2 regions of the Vibrio sp. F13 genome follow, and region 2 is predicted to be linked to the other one. Evidence: predicted binding sites of a transcription regulator. Region 2 holds the regulator's gene; the other holds the start of a gene.
The links. Region 2 encodes MetJ, which represses methionine synthesis genes. Its sites were predicted from a motif close to TTAGACNTNTANANGTCTAA; they were not measured.
Positions count from the first base shown of each region.

Region 1: a site for MetJ is predicted at 4,430-4,449, ahead of metH (methionine synthase). Genes of this name have one in related genera too.

Region 1 is NZ_CP170175.1:1,399,511-1,407,700, reverse strand. It holds rRNA gene LMH68_RS06300 (23S ribosomal RNA) at 1-586, shown strand, start outside; rRNA gene rrf (5S ribosomal RNA) at 702-817, shown strand; tRNA gene LMH68_RS06290 (tRNA-Asp) at 885-961, shown strand; tRNA gene LMH68_RS06285 (tRNA-Trp) at 1,022-1,098, shown strand; one part of gene LMH68_RS06280 (IS630 family transposase) at 1,210-1,668, shown strand; one part of gene LMH68_RS06280 (IS630 family transposase) at 1,670-2,245, shown strand; gene LMH68_RS06275 (cation:proton antiporter) at 3,048-4,328, opposite strand; gene metH (methionine synthase) at 4,498-8,175, shown strand.
Region 2 is NZ_CP170175.1:2,013,885-2,022,074, forward strand. It holds gene priA (primosomal protein N') at 1-768, opposite strand, end outside; gene rpmE (50S ribosomal protein L31) at 1,101-1,319, shown strand; gene LMH68_RS09225 (malic enzyme-like NAD(P)-binding protein) at 1,654-2,961, shown strand; gene metJ (met regulon transcriptional regulator MetJ) at 3,128-3,448, opposite strand; gene LMH68_RS09235 (O-succinylhomoserine (thiol)-lyase) at 3,657-4,838, shown strand; gene LMH68_RS09240 (bifunctional aspartate kinase/homoserine dehydrogenase II) at 4,841-7,252, shown strand; gene metF (methylenetetrahydrofolate reductase) at 7,529-8,190, shown strand, end outside.

The DNA.
Region 1 (8,190 bases), 610 kb from region 2:
GTTAGTGCAATGGCATAAGCCCGCTTGACTGCGAGAATGACAATTCGAGCAGGTGCGAAAGCAGGTCATAGTGATCCGGTGGTTCTGAATGGAAGGGCCATCGCTCAACGGATAAAAGGTACTCCGGGGATAACAGGCTGATACCGCCCAAGAGTTCATATCGACGGCGGTGTTTGGCACCTCGATGTCGGCTCATCACATCCTGGGGCTGAAGTCGGTCCCAAGGGTATGGCTGTTCGCCATTTAAAGTGGTACGCGAGCTGGGTTTAGAACGTCGTGAGACAGTTCGGTCCCTATCTGCCGTGGGCGTTGGAAAATTGAAAGGGGCTGCTCCTAGTACGAGAGGACCGGAGTGGACGAACCTCTGGTGTTCGGGTTGTCATGCCAATGGCATTGCCCGGTAGCTAAGTTCGGAATCGATAACCGCTGAAAGCATCTAAGCGGGAAGCGAGCCTTGAGATGAGTTTTCCCTGGCACTATAAGTGTCCTAAAGGGTTGTCGTAGACTACGACGTTGATAGGCAGGGTGTGTAAGTGCTGCGAGGCATTGAGCTAACCTGTACTAATTGCCCGTGAGGCTTAACCATACAACACCCAAGGGGTTTTGTGGACTCAAAGAAAGACCAGACCTTGAATGAGTTTGAAGAGATACTTTTATAGCTCTATTAGATAGAGAAGCAGCTTTCCGAATTTTAAAATTTGCTTGGCGACCATAGCATTGTGGACCCACCTGATTCCATGCCGAACTCAGAAGTGAAACACAATAGCGCCGATGGTAGTGTGGGGTTTCCCCATGTGAGAGTAGGACATCGCCAGGCTTTAAATTAAATCTTTAGGTTGACCGACCTGGAGATATGGACGCTCACTTAGTGAGTTGACCACTGCGGAGTGGTAGTTCAGTTGGTTAGAATACCGGCCTGTCACGCCGGGGGTCGCGGGTTCGAGTCCCGTCCACTCCGCCACTTATTCGATAACCTCGCCTAGTGCGAGGTTTTTTCGAATCTGGAAGTAATGAAAGTTTTAGGGGTGTAGCTCCAATTGGCAGAGCAGCGGATTCCAAATCCGCGTGTTGGGAGTTCGAATCTCTCCACCCCTGCCACATTTAAGGCTCTAGCAGAAATGCTAGAGCCTTTTTGCTTTCTGAATCTAATACCAATTAAAGTAAAAATGTGATCTAATTAAGATTGATGAATTATTGTGAAATTTAGCCATGGATAGCCTTAATAACACTGACTTCAAAAAGCTTGCGAGCCAGCAAAAAACCATTCAGATGAAGATGCGTTTACTTGCGCTCGCACACTTTAAAGACGGCCTCTCTCGTACACAAATTGCAAAATTTCTCAAAGTCAGTCGAACCAGTGTCAATAAATGGGTTCGGATTTTTTTTGAAGAAGGCCTAGAAGGACTTCAAGAAAAACCTCGGACTGGTAGGCCTGCATACCTCACCGATGAGCAGCGGGCTCAACTCAGTGCCTTCATAAAAAAAGAAGCTGAATCACCTTCTGGTGGCCGCCTTGTTGGAAGCGATATACATGACTACATCGTTAAACACTTTGACAAGCACTACCACCCTAATTCCATCTATTATCTCCTCGACCACATGGGTTTTTCTTGGATAACTTCTCGTTCCAAACACCCTAAACAATCACAGCAAATACAAGACGATTTTAAAAAAATTCCAAATCGAAACGATCCTTAAGATCCCCGACCATATTGGGCTAGAGAGTGTTGATGTCTGGTTTCAAGACGAAGCTAGGTTTGGTCAGCAGAACACAACAACACGTCTTTGGGCTACTCGTGGAACGAGACCTCGCGTAGTAAAACAGCAGCAATTTGAATACGCTTATTTGTTTGGCTCAGTGTGCCCATCGAGAGGGATTGGTGAGGCAATGGTCGTCCCTTGGGTTAACAAAGACATCATGATAAACCATCTAGAGCAGATATCTAAAGTCACAGAAAAAGACCGTCATTCAGTGGTAATAATGGATGGCGCAGGATGGCATACCGATGATATTGCTAACCCATTTGATAATGTCAGTATTATCAAATTGCCGCCATACTCACCAGAGCTTAACCCTATAGAGCAAGTGTGGAGTTGGTTAAGGCAACACTATCTAGCAAACCAAAACTTCATTGATTATAACGATATTGTTTCGAAGGTCTGTAGCGCTTGGAATGGATTTCTTGAGTGCAAAGATTGCGTCACAAAAATGTGTACAAGAGATTGGATTGACCTGATCAGTTAATTTTCCGGATTGGTATAATATACGCCATTAGCAAAGCCGCGGATTCTCCTACTTACCAAAACAGCGCGTGTTGGGAGTCTAAACCTCCAACCTTTCCATATACTAAGCCTCAGCAGAAATACTGGGGCTTTTTTGTATCTGCTGCTTCTACGAAGTAATGTTGGGATAACTAGGCGCTCCTAGCTCACCTGCGTGCTCGAATCTCCGGAGTGCCTACTCATTCCAGCCTTGCCATATTTAAGACTCTAGTCTGCACGTCTCGGCAGAAATGCTAGCGCTTTTTATTCCTGTCATTTTTACAAGTATCACTTGAAGTACCATGTGTTCCTTTAGCTATCTCTATCGAACACTGATTTAGTGCAGCCTTGCTGTATTTAATGACTTAGTTCAAAGCTAAAGCTTTCTGTTCACCACTCATCTAGCTCCGTAGTCCTGTTAATAACTAACGCTATTCTAGCGAGACGTTGAGTCCCGTTATTTTTGTTTCCAGGTGAAAGGTGAAGCCTTTCGATTGAAGCTTATATAACTTGAGAGTGGGTTATTGGGTAGACTAACGAGTGAGCAGAAGAACGAGTTCTCAGTATGACTTAACCTTCTGAACGAGTTCTGGCCAAATTTAGTGCTCCCCCGAAATTAAGGCTTTCGATTACTCCAATAATAGTGGTATCAAATATCGATATGAGCTCTATGTTCCACGCATACCTTTCAGCGATAGCTTCAGTATGGGAATTGGTGAGTTTGACTTCCATTGGGTATAAAAAGGCCACCTAAAGTAGGCGGCCTTGGTTGATCTATCTAGGTGTTAATCTAGCTCTTTCTCTGCTTGTTTTGCTTTCTCTATCATAGGAGTGATAGTTGAGCCTTGAACCAGAATAGAAAACACAACAACGGCGTATGTCATGACAAGGATTATCTCTTTAACATCGATTGCTTTGTCTTCAATTACCCAGATACCTGAAGGGATTGAAAGTGCCATGGCTAGTGCTAAGCCACCGCGTAAACCACCCCAAGTTAGAATCTTAATCGACCACGGGTTGTAAGTTCTAAAGCGTTTAAATCCGATGTAAGACAAGAAAACACTCAAGTAACGTGCACTCAATACTAGAGGGACTGCGAAAGCCATTAAGATCCAATCTTCTTGGTGGAATTTGAATAACAGCATCGACATACCAATTAGTAGGAATAATACGCCGTTTAAGAATTCATCTATCAATTCCCAGAAATGATCTAAGTGATCTTCACTCTCTTTTGAGAATCCGATAAAGCGAGTCCAGTTACCAATCATGATACCTGAGACCACCATCGCTAATGGTCCTGATACATGTAGAACTTCAGCAAACGCATAACCAGCAGTTGGAATGCCGATGGTTAATAGCAACTCCATCGAGTGGTCGTCGGTGTTGCTGATTAGGTAATGGAATACAAGACCTAAAACAAAACCGTAGACGATGCCGCCAATTGCCTCTTGAACGAATAGCATGGTCACACTACCGACGGTTGGCGCTTCTGTGCCGAATGCGATAGTAAATAGGGTTACGAAGATAACTAAGCCAAAACCATCGTTGAATAGAGATTCTCCCTCGATTTGAGTAGAGATTCTTCTGGGAGCGTCGAGTTTCTTTACTATTGCTAGCACGGCGATGGGATCGGTTGGAGAGATTAGCGAGCCAAAGAGTAGGCAGTAAATCAGATCAAATTGAATACCGATGAACTGGCAAAACCCGTACAGCACAAAACCGATAAAGAATGTTGAAAACAGCGTAGCACCTAACGCGAGTACTGTTATTTCCCATTTCTGGTCTTTTAGGTTTGGTAATTTGATTCCCAAACCGCCTGCAAATAGTAAGAATCCTAATATCCCTTTTAGAAGGAAATCTTCAAAATTGATACTGGCAACGGTCTCTGAGGCAATGTCTGCCAATTGGAACCAATTATTTTGTCCCGCAATGATAATCAATAGAGATAACATCATTGAGCCAGCTGTGATGGCGATGGTTGTCTGCATTTTACCAATTTTTGTATTCACGAAAGCAATAAGCATGGCTGCAGCGGACAAGAAGCATAAGGTGTAATAGACCGACATTGGGATTCCAACATGTAACAAAGTATGAATATGAATTTTCGTTGTCTCATGCTCAAATAGCAAACATTTTTTTGTCATGACTCAGTAATCAATTTCCTTTTTTAGACGTCTAGACTCCTTTTTAATGTGTGATAGGATGGAGGGATAATTAAAGGAATGAGGTTGTACCGTGGGAAGTAATGTAAGGCAAAAGATTGACGCTCTGTTGAAGCAACGAATTTTACTGATTGATGGTGGCATGGGCACCATGATTCAGGATTATAAATTGGAAGAGCAAGACTATCGTGGTGAACGCTTTGCTGATTGGCACAGTGACTTGAAGGGCAACAATGACCTTTTAGTTCTTACACAGCCTAAGCTTATCAAAGATATCCATATGGAGTATTTGGAAGCTGGGGCTGACATCCTCGAAACCAATACCTTTAACGCTACAACCATCGCTATGGCCGACTATGATATGGAAAGCCTTAGTGAAGAGATTAACTTTGCTGCTGCCAAGCTTGCTCGTGAAGCAGCTGATGAATGGACTGCAAAGACCCCAGATAAACCTCGCTTCGTCGCGGGTGTATTAGGTCCAACCAACCGAACTTGTTCTATCTCGCCTGATGTAAACGATCCAGGTTACCGTAATGTTAGCTTTGACGAACTGGTTGAAGCCTATTCTGAATCGACTCGCGCGCTCATTAAGGGCGGTTCAGATTTAATTCTTATTGAAACTATCTTTGATACGTTAAACGCGAAAGCGTGTGCCTTTGCCGTTGAATCTGTTTTTGAAGAGGTGGGTATTGCTCTTCCAGTGATGATTTCCGGTACCATCACTGACGCATCAGGTCGTACCCTTTCAGGACAGACGACAGAAGCATTCTACAACGCCCTTCGTCATGTAAAACCAATCTCATTTGGATTGAACTGTGCATTGGGCCCTGATGAACTGCGTGAGTATGTCGGTGAGATGTCTCGTATCTCAGAGTGCAATGTTTCTGCTCACCCTAATGCGGGTTTGCCTAATGCATTTGGCGAGTATGACCTTTCTCCTGAGGATATGGCTGAACATGTTAAAGAGTGGGCTGAAAGTGGCTTCTTGAACCTAATTGGTGGGTGTTGTGGTACTACTCCAGAGCATATCCGTGAAATGGCTGAGGCCGTTGAAGGTGTAACGCCGCGTCAATTGCCAGACTTACCAGTTTCTTGTCGTCTTTCGGGACTAGAGCCACTGACGATAGCTAAAGAATCTTTGTTCGTGAATGTAGGTGAGCGGACCAATGTCACTGGTTCTGCGCGTTTCAAGCGTTTGATCAAAGAAGAGCTTTACGACGAAGCATTGAGTGTTGCTCGCGAGCAAGTCGAAAATGGCGCTCAGATTATCGATATCAACATGGATGAAGGGATGCTAGACGCCGAGGCGTGTATGGTTAAATTCCTGAATCTATGTGCTTCAGAACCTGAAATCTCGAAAGTACCTGTTATGGTCGATTCTTCTAAGTGGGAAGTTATCGAAGCTGGCCTAAAGTGTATTCAAGGCAAAGGCATCGTTAACTCAATCTCTCTAAAAGAAGGCAAAGAGAAGTTTGTTGAGCAAGCCAAATTAGTTCGTCGTTATGGTGCTGCTGTCATCGTGATGGCGTTTGATGAAGTCGGGCAGGCTGATACTCGAGAGCGTAAAGTCGAAATCTGTACCAATGCCTACAACATTCTTGTTGATGAAGTCGGTTTCCCACCAGAAGATATTATTTTTGACCCGAATATTTTCGCAGTGGCTACTGGTATCGATGAGCATAATAACTATGCGGTTGATTTCATTGAAGCAGTAGGAGACATCAAACGCGATCTCCCGCATGCGATGATCTCTGGCGGTGTGTCGAATGTTTCATTCTCATTCCGTGGTAATAACTACGTCCGTGAGGCTATTCACGCGGTATTCCTATATCACTGTTTTAAAAACGGTATGGATATGGGCATTGTAAACGCTGGTCAGTTGGAAATTTACGATAATGTTCCAGAAGATCTGCGTGATGCTGTTGAAGATGTCGTACTAAACCGTCGTGATGATTCGACTGAAAGATTGCTGGATATGGCGACCGAATACCTAGAGCGTGCTGTTGGTAAGGTTGAAGATAAATCTGCATTAGAGTGGCGAACTTGGCCTGTAGAGAAGCGTTTGGAGCACTCTTTGGTAAAAGGTATCACCGACTTTATTGTTGAAGATACCGAAGAAGCTCGTGTTAATGCCTCTCGTCCTATTGAAGTGATTGAAGGTCCTCTAATGGACGGAATGAACGTTGTTGGTGACCTGTTTGGTGAAGGTAAGATGTTCTTACCACAGGTTGTAAAGTCTGCGCGTGTGATGAAACAGGCGGTTGCCCATTTAGAACCATTCATTAATGCATCCAAAGAAGTGGGCGCAACTAACGGTAAGATTTTGTTAGCGACCGTTAAAGGTGACGTTCACGATATCGGTAAAAATATCGTTGGTGTGGTTTTACAGTGTAATAACTACGAAATTATCGACTTAGGTGTGATGGTTTCTTGCGAGAAGATTCTCAAGGTAGCGAAAGAAGAGAATGTCGACATTATTGGCCTGTCTGGGCTGATTACACCGTCTCTTGATGAAATGGTACATGTTGCTAAAGAAATGGAGAGACAGGGTTTCAAGCTGCCTCTTCTGATTGGCGGCGCAACCACATCTAAAGCTCACACAGCAGTTAAGATTGAGCAGAATTATTCAGAACCTGTTGTATACGTAAATAATGCCTCGCGTGCAGTGGGTGTTTGTACTTCACTACTTTCTGATGAATTGAAACCCGCTTTCGTTGAGAAGCTGGATATCGATTACGATCGCGTTCGAGATCAGCACAATCGTAAGAAGCCTCGTACCAAGCCTGTCACGCTTGAAAGAGCTCGTGCCAATAAAGTTGCTATCGATTGGGATGCGTATACGCCACCGGCACCCGCTAAGCCGGGAGTTCATATCTTCAATGATTTTGATGTGGCAACTTTGCGTCAGTACATCGATTGGACTCCATTCTTTATGACATGGTCATTGGTTGGTAAATACCCTGCAATCCTTGATCATGAAGAAGTGGGTGAAGAGGCAAAACGTTTATTCAAAGATGCTAATGATTTACTGGATCGCGTAGAGAAAGAGAAGCTGCTTGAAGCGCGTGGTATGTGTGCCATGTTCCCAGCGAACAGTGTTGGTGATGATATTGAGGTGTATACCGATGAATCTCGTACCGAAGTTCTAAAAGTTCTACACAATCTTCGTCAACAAACAGAGAAACCAAAAGGCTTTAACTACTGTTTGTCTGATTACATTGCGCCAAAAGAAAGCGGTAAAGCTGACTGGATTGGTGGCTTTGCGGTTACTGGCGGTATTGGTGAGCGAGAGCTTGCTGATGAATATAAAGCTAATGGTGATGATTACAATGCGATTATGATTCAGGCGGTTGCGGACCGTTTGGCTGAAGCGTTTGCAGAATATTTACACAAAGAAGTGAGAAAGGACATTTGGGGTTACTCGCCTGATGAGGATTTGTCTAACGACGATTTGATTCGAGAGAAGTACCAAGGTATTCGTCCAGCTCCGGGTTACCCTGCTTGCCCAGAACATACAGAGAAAGGCACGTTGTGGGAGTTGATGGACGTTGAAAAAGCCATCGACATGTCACTAACCACGAGTTACGCAATGTGGCCAGGTGCCTCAGTGTCGGGTATGTATTTCTCACACCCTGATGCTAGATACTTTGCTATTGCACAGATTCAACAGGATCAAGTGGATAGCTATGCTGCTCGTAAGGGCTGGGATATGTTGGAAGCTGAGAAGTGGTTAGGTCCAAACATTAACTAGTTTGAATCTATGACG
Region 2 (8,190 bases):
GCCAATCTCGGGCACGAGCACTAACGCTTGTTTACCTTGGTCGAGAATCGGCTTAATCATATTAAGGTAAACCTCGGTCTTACCTGAGCCAGTAACGCCCTCTAACAGGAAGCAACCAAAGTCGGTTTGGCTATTTACGGTCGCAATCGCGATGGCTTGTTCGGCATTGAGCTTAGGCTTGTCTTGGTCGTTTTCAAGATCAACTGGCCACGGCTGACGCGTTGGCTTTTTCTCTACCGATTCAATCCAGCCTTTCTCTTCTAGCGTTTTGAGTACGGCGCTGCCAACTTCTTCATCAATGAACTCTTGATGAGGAACCGGGCCGTGTTCAAGCATGTGCATCACTTTGGCTTGCTTGACCGCGCGACCAAAACCTTGCATCAGTTGGTCTTTGCCTGATGGCGTTAACTGCCACTCAACCAGCGTCGCGAAGTCGGCGGCTTTGCCTTTTCTTAGAGCGCTCGGAAGGGCGTTAGCAAAGGTTTCGCCAAGAGGGTACTGATAAAACTGACTGCACCACATTAACAGTGAATAGACAGATTCCGGCCAAACGGGTTGGTTGTCTAATAAGGCTTTAATGGGCTTGAGCTTATCTAGCTCGAATTCTGATTCGTTAACCAGAGCCGTGACAATCCCAGTTAAGGTTTGTCGTCCAAAAGGCACAGAGACGCGACCACCAATAATCGGGAATAGGTGGTTTGGAATCTTGTAATCGAACTGCTTGTCGAGTGGAACAGGCAGCGCCACACGGGCAATCATTGGACGCATAAAGGGACGGCTTTATCTGAATTGACGAGAGCGAACAGTCTAAAGGATAAGGCGGTTAAATTCGAGAAGCAGTTTGGATGAAGGTGGCGAGTTAGCGTATACCGACAACGACAGCCCGAAATCTCAGGCCGATAAAGGAAATAAAGAGAGAATTGGTGAAAAATGTATCAAATCGGTTGATCCTGCTTTATAGATTCATTACTATACTGCGCCTTAAAGGTATGGCTTCATCACTCTTTTGTGTCGATGCGGTGTCTTTATTTCTTTTTTTAAACTACGTGTGGTGTGCGGCTTAGAATCGTATAGCGACACGGCCTACTTGAGGTTATCCCATGAAAGCTGGAATCCACCCAGAATACAAAGCAGTTACTGCAACTTGTTCTTGCGGCAACACATTTGAGTTCAACTCAACGCTAGCAAAAGAATCAATCCACCTAGACGTATGTGACAAATGTCACCCGTTCTACACTGGTAAGCAACGTATCGTAGATACTGGCGGCCGTGTTGATTGCTTCAACAAGCGTTTCGGTGCTCTTTCTAGCAAGAAGTGATTCTCGCTATTTAGACATGAAAAAGGACACTTCGGTGTCCTTTTTTGTTGCCTGTAATTTGAGAAAGCACTGACTTCTATTCAAGCATCACTCTCACCCAACGATAAGTTGCCTCTCTATTCTATTTCAGGGCAATTCCTTGCGTATCTCTCTTCACCAAAATTCAGCACGAAACTTCAACAAGCGATAGTAATTTCAACTGCTCACTGGTCTTATTAGTAGTGAAATCTCGTTTTTTAATGAGACAGAGGCTTCAACCACCTAGGAACTTTGAAGTACATCCATTAACATGAACAAGATCCCCCAAATAATAATATCCTAGGAACCTACACCTATGTCTGAAGACAGCCGCCAAGATCAATCCTCTCAAGCGTTATCATCTGAAAAATCGTTATCGCCTCAAGAACAATTCCGTCAGCAAGCTCTTGATTACCATGAGTTCCCAATTCCAGGCAAAATTGCCGTAGAACTGACGAAGCCTGCAAACTCTGCAGAAGACCTAGCACTTGCATACAGCCCAGGCGTGGCTGAGCCTGTTCGCGAGATCGCACAGAACGTTGATAACGTTTATAAGTACACAGGTAAAGGCAACATGGTTGCAGTTATCTCTAACGGTACAGCGATTCTTGGCCTAGGTAACCTTGGCCCTATTGCTTCTAAACCTGTTATGGAAGGCAAAGCGCTCCTGTTTAAGCGTTTTGCTGGTTTAGATTCTATCGATATTGAAGTAAAACACCGCACAATCGATGAGTTCGTTGATACAGTTGCGAATATCGCAGATACATTCGGCGGTATTAACCTGGAAGACATCAAAGCACCAGACTGTTTTGAGATTGAACGTCGCCTGATTGAACGTTGTGATGTTCCGGTATTCCACGATGACCAACACGGTACTGCGATTGTAACGGCAGCGGGTATGCTGAATGCGATCGAGCTTCAAGGTAAGAAACTTGAAGAGTGTAAGATCGTTTGTTTAGGTGCTGGCGCAGCGGCGGTTGCTTGTATGGAACTACTGATTAAGTGTGGCGCTCAGCGTGAAAAAATCTACATGCTTGACCGTAAAGGTGTGATCCATACTCGTCGTGATGACCTCAACGAATACAAAGAGCTGTTCGCAAATAACACTGATAAGCGTACGCTTGAAGATGTTATCGAAGGCGCTGACCTGTTCTTGGGTGTATCGGGGCCGAATCTACTGCCTGCTGAAGCACTAACGCTGATGGCTGATAAGCCTGTTGTGTTTGCATGTTCAAACCCAGATCCAGAGATCAAGCCTGAGCTTGCACACGAAGTTCGTTCTGACCTAATCATGGGTACAGGCCGCAGTGATTACCCTAACCAAGTAAACAACGTACTTTGTTTCCCATTCATTTTCCGTGGTGCACTAGACGTGCGTGCGAGCGAAATTAATGACGAAATGAAGCTAGCGGCGGTTAAAGCGATTCGTGAACTGGCGAAAGAAGAAGTTCCAGCTGAAGTACTAGCAGCTGCGGGCGAGACTGCACTGGAGTTCGGTAAGGGTTACATCATTCCTAAGCCAATGGACCCACGTCTACTTCCTCGCGTAGCACGAGCAGTTGCGGAAGCGGCTGTTGAATCTGGCGTAGCTCGTATCGAGATGCCTGCTAACTATATGGCTTAATAGCTATTGCTCTATTGAGCCAAAAAGAATAATAAAAAACCGACTCATCTGGAGTCGGTTTTTTTATGTCTATCATTCACAGCGCAATCATAAAAAGCTATGCGCGATGTGATAAATAAGGTTCAGCTAGAGCGAATCAATAATGAAGGCAGTGACTGAGTTGTTTTTATTCTTCGTCAAACGCTTCGAACTCGATACCCATCTCTGTCATCAGCTTTTTCACTTCAGCAGGAATATCGTCTGGGCGGTCTTTACGAAGGTCTTCATCCGTTGGTAGTGGTTGGCCTGTGTACGCATGTAGAAAGGCTTCGCACAGTAGCTCACTGTTTGTTGCATGGCGTAGGTTATTAATCTGGCGGCGAGTACGCTCGTCAGTAAGAACCTTTAACACTTTTAGAGGGATAGAAACTGTAATTTTCTTTACTTGTTCGCTTTTCTTTCCATGCTCAGCATATGGGCTTATGTATTCACCATTCCAGTCGGCCATTGCGTACCTTCATCACTTTAGTTGTTAGAATAAATTAATAGTGGTGATTTTAGCGGGATTTACTGCCATAAGCAAAGACATATAGACGTCTAGAAGTGTTGACGTCTCACGTTTATGAAAGTAAAGTGAATAACATATATCTAACACAGCCGCAAAATGCCGACAAGCCGCTGTGATTCTCAGACGCAAAACTTGTAAGGAAGCACCTATGAGCAGCCGGAAGCCAGCAACAATCGCAGTACGTACTGGTATCGAGTCAGACACGCAACACCATGCCGTTGTCCCACCCATTTATCTTTCGACTAACTATGGGTTTCCCGCTTTTGGTGAAGTGCCAAAGTACGATTACACCCGTTCTGGTAACCCAAACCGCGGTTTATTAGAGACGGCACTGTTTGAGCTTGAATCAGGCAAAGGCGCGGTTGTGACTAACTGTGGTACTTCGGCGCTTAACTTATGGGTTTCGGCTTTCTTAGGCGGCGATGATCTTATTATTGCACCGCACGATTGCTACGGCGGTACTTACCGTCTGTTTAACACTCGCTCGCTAAAAGGTGACTTCAAAGTTCTGTTCGTTGATCAATCGGATCAAGCAGCGCTGGATGCGGCGCTCGCGCTTAAGCCAAAGTTGATCTTAATTGAAACCCCATCGAATCCACTGGTTCGCGTGGTTGATATTGCAGAAACTTGCCGTAAAGCGAAAGAGGTTGGTGCTCTGGTTGCTGTCGACAACACGTTTTTGACACCTGTGTTCCAAAAGCCTTTAGAGCTGGGTGCTGATTTTGTTATCCACTCAACCACTAAGTACATCAATGGACACTCAGATGTTATTGGTGGCGTTGTGGTCACTAAGACAGAAGAACACGCTGAAGAGTTAGCATGGTGGGGCAACTGTATTGGTGCGACCGGCACACCATTTGATAGCTACATGACTTTACGTGGTATTCGTACGCTAGGTGCGCGTATGCGAGTTCACGAAGAAAGCTCACGTGAAATTCTAGCGTCTCTGCAGCAACAAGATCTTGTTGGCACTATTTACCACCCAAGCCTTCCTGAACATCCGGGTCATGATATCGCGAAGAAACAGCAATCGGGCTTTGGTTCCATGCTCAGTTTTGAGTTTGCGGGCTCATTCGAGGCGCTTAAATACTTTGTTGATAAGTTAGAGCTGTTTTCTTTGGCAGAATCATTGGGCGGTGTTGAAAGCCTGATTTGTCACCCTGCGTCGATGACTCACCGCGCGATGGGTGAAGAAGCCTTAGCAGAAGCGGGTGTTTCTCAGCAACTACTGCGTCTATCTGTTGGCCTTGAAGATGCAGAAGACCTAATCGATGACCTCAAGCAAGCGTTTGAAAGAACACAGCGCTTTATCGCTGAAGGGGAGGGTTAATAATGGCAACCTTTCGCCAGCTACATAAATTTGGTGGCAGCAGTTTAGCGAATCCTGAATGTTACCAACGCGTGGTCAACATTCTTAGAGAATACTCATCAGCATCTGATTTGGTGGTGGTATCGGCAGCAGGCAAAACAACCAACCGTTTGATTGAATTTGTTGAAGCGCTCGACAAAGATGGTCGTATTGCCCATGAATGCCTACAAGCACTTCGTCAGTTCCAACTCGATCTGATTGAAGCACTGCTTGAGGGTGAATCAGCCGCACAACTTACTTCAACCATTCAACAAGAATTTACCGCTTTGGGTGAGCTAACGGCTCCCTTGAGCGAAGCACAAAAAGCAAAAGTGCTTGGACACGGTGAGGTTTGGTCTTCACGTATACTCGCGGCTTTGTTGTGCCAGCATGATTTACAAGCCGTTGCTCAAGATGCGCGTGCTTTTTTACGTGCAGAAGTGGGCGCTCAGCCTGAAGTCGACCGCGCACGTTCTTACCCTCTGATCAAAGAAGCCTTGGCGCAGCATGCACATTGCCGCGTGGTGATTACGGGCTTTATGGCTCAGAACTGCGAGGGTGAAACGGTATTGCTTGGCCGTAACGGTTCGGATTACTCAGCAACCGTGATTGGTGCTTTGGCTGAAGTTGAACGCGTGACGATTTGGAGTGATGTGGCAGGCGTTTACAGCGCTGACCCTCGTCTGGTTTCAGATGCGTGTCTATTGCCTCTACTTCGCCTTGATGAAGCCAGCGAATTGGCTCGTCTTGCCGCTCCAGTGCTTCACAGCCGAACGCTACAGCCTGTGGCTCAAAGTGCTATGGATCTCAGCTTACGCTGCAGCTATCAGCCGGAGGCGGGCTCTACACAGATCGAGCGTGTACTGGCATCGGGTCGTGGCGCAAAAATCATTACCTCTTTGGATGAAGTGCTTATCGTGCAACTGACCTTTGGTCACGGCCATGATTTCGACCGTCTAGAGAGTGAAGTGCTTGAAGGGCTTAAGCGTGCTCAACTTGAGCCGCTTGCTTATGAGCTTGAACCGGATCAACACTGTTTGCGTCTTGCCTACACAGAAGAGATCGCTGGTGGTGCATTAGAATATCTCCAAGACCATGCGATTGAAGCTGAGATTAAGCTAAAAGAAGGTTTCTCTCTGATTGCTGCAGTGGGTGCGGGTGTGACTAAGAACCCTAATCATTGCTACGGTTTCTACCAGCAGCTTAAGAGCTCGCCGGTTGAGTTCATCTCAGAAGCGAACTCAGGCTTAAGCTTGGTGGCTGTGATTCGTAAGAGTGAAACATCAAGTCTAGTGAAAGGCATTCATTCTCAACTGTTCCAAGCGCAGAAGCGTGTTGCGATTGCCTTGTGTGGTAAGGGCAATATTGGTTCAAGCTGGTTAAGCCTGTTTGCTGAGCAAAAAGCGGAACTTGAAAAGCGCCGTGGAATGAACTTTGAATTGGTTGCCGTGGTTGATAGCCAAACCTATTGGTTCGACGATCAAGGCATTGATGCGACTTCGGTAGGTAAGCGCTTTGACGACGAAGCTATTGCTAACAATGGTAACGACTGGTTAGAGCGTTTGGGCTCTATTCAAGGTTATGACGAAGCAGTGGTTCTGGATGTGACTGCGAGCCCAGTGCTTGCAGCAAAGTATCTGCAAATCGCACAACAAGGTATTCACCTAATCTCGGCGAACAAGGTGGCAGGTTCTGCATCGAGCGAGTATTACCATCAAGTACAAGATGCTTTCGCTAAGATCAGCCGTCATTGGTTGTACAACGCGACAGTGGGTGCTGGATTGCCGATTAACCACACGGTACGTGACCTACGTGAAAGTGGCGATGACATCATTGCGTTGTCTGGCATTTTCTCGGGCACGTTGTCTTGGTTGTTCCAACAGTTTGATGGCACCGTGCCGTTCAGCGAGTTGGTTGACTTAGCATGGCAACAAGGCCTTACGGAACCTGACCCTCGTGCTGACCTAGATGGCTCAGACGTGATGCGTAAGCTGGTGATTCTGGCGCGTGAATCTGGTTTGGATATCGAACCTGAAAACGTAAAAGTGGAATCGCTCGTACCTGCAGAGCTGCAAGATCTATCTGTGGATGACTTCTTCGACAAAGCTTCTGTACTGAGCGAAGAGCTGGCTGAGCGTTTAGAGAAAGCGCACTCTCAACAGAAAGTTCTGCGTTACGTAGCGCGTTTGGAGAAGAACGGTAAGGCAACCGTAGGCGTTGAAGCACTGTCTAAAGAACATGCTCTGGCGAACTTGTTGCCTTGCGACAACATCTTTGCGATTGAGAGCAAATGGTACAAAGATAATCCATTGGTTATTCGTGGCCCAGGTGCCGGTCGTGAAGTAACGGCAGGTGCAATTCAATCTGATTTAAACAGAATGTCTAGCCTGTTCTGATACTCAGATCGGTTGGTTTAGTGTCTAAATGGCATACTATTCACTAAGATAAATAAGGCTGAAAGCACGATGTGTTTTTCAGCCTTTTTTCTACATTATTTCTGCTTTGCGACCCATCTAACGACTTGAGTTTTACTCACGATCTACTTGAGAAAAATTCATAATGGATCTGTTGACATTAAATCGTATTCAATACATTCTACAGACATATAGACGTCTAAACGTCGTTTAAGGATTTGAGTTTTTAGTGGTTGCTTTTGCCACAGGGAGAGTAAGATGGGATACACACACGCTAGTCATATCGACGCTTTAAATCAGAATATCGCTGAGCTTTCTGACAACATCAATGTGTCATTTGAGTTTTTTCCACCGAGCAGTGAGAAGATGGAAGAGACCCTGTGGAACTCTGTTCACCGCCTTAAAACACTTCAACCAAAATTTGTATCGGTAACTTACGGTGCAAACTCGGGTGAACGTGACCGTACCCACTCAATCATTAAAGAAATTAAAAACCAAACCGGCCTAGTGGCTGCACCGCACCTAACGTGTATTGATGCAAGCCGTGAAGAGCTGATTCAAATTGCCGACGATTACTGGGCAAATGGTATCGAGAGTATTGTTGCGCTACGTGGTGATATTCCAGCAGGCGGCGGCGCGCCAGAGATGTACGCATGTGATTTGGTTGAGCTACTTAAATCTCGCCACGATTTTGATATCTCAGTAGCGGCATTCCCTGAGGTTCACCCTGAAGCAAAAAGCGCTCAATCTGATCTTATTAACCTAAAGCGTAAAGTGGATGCGGGTGCCAACCGTGCCATCACTCAGTTCTTCTTTGATGTAGAGAGCTACCTACGCTTTCGTGACCGCTGTGTAGCGGCTGGCGTTGATGTTGAGATTGTACCGGGCATTCTGCCGGTTTCTAACTTCAAGCAAGCATC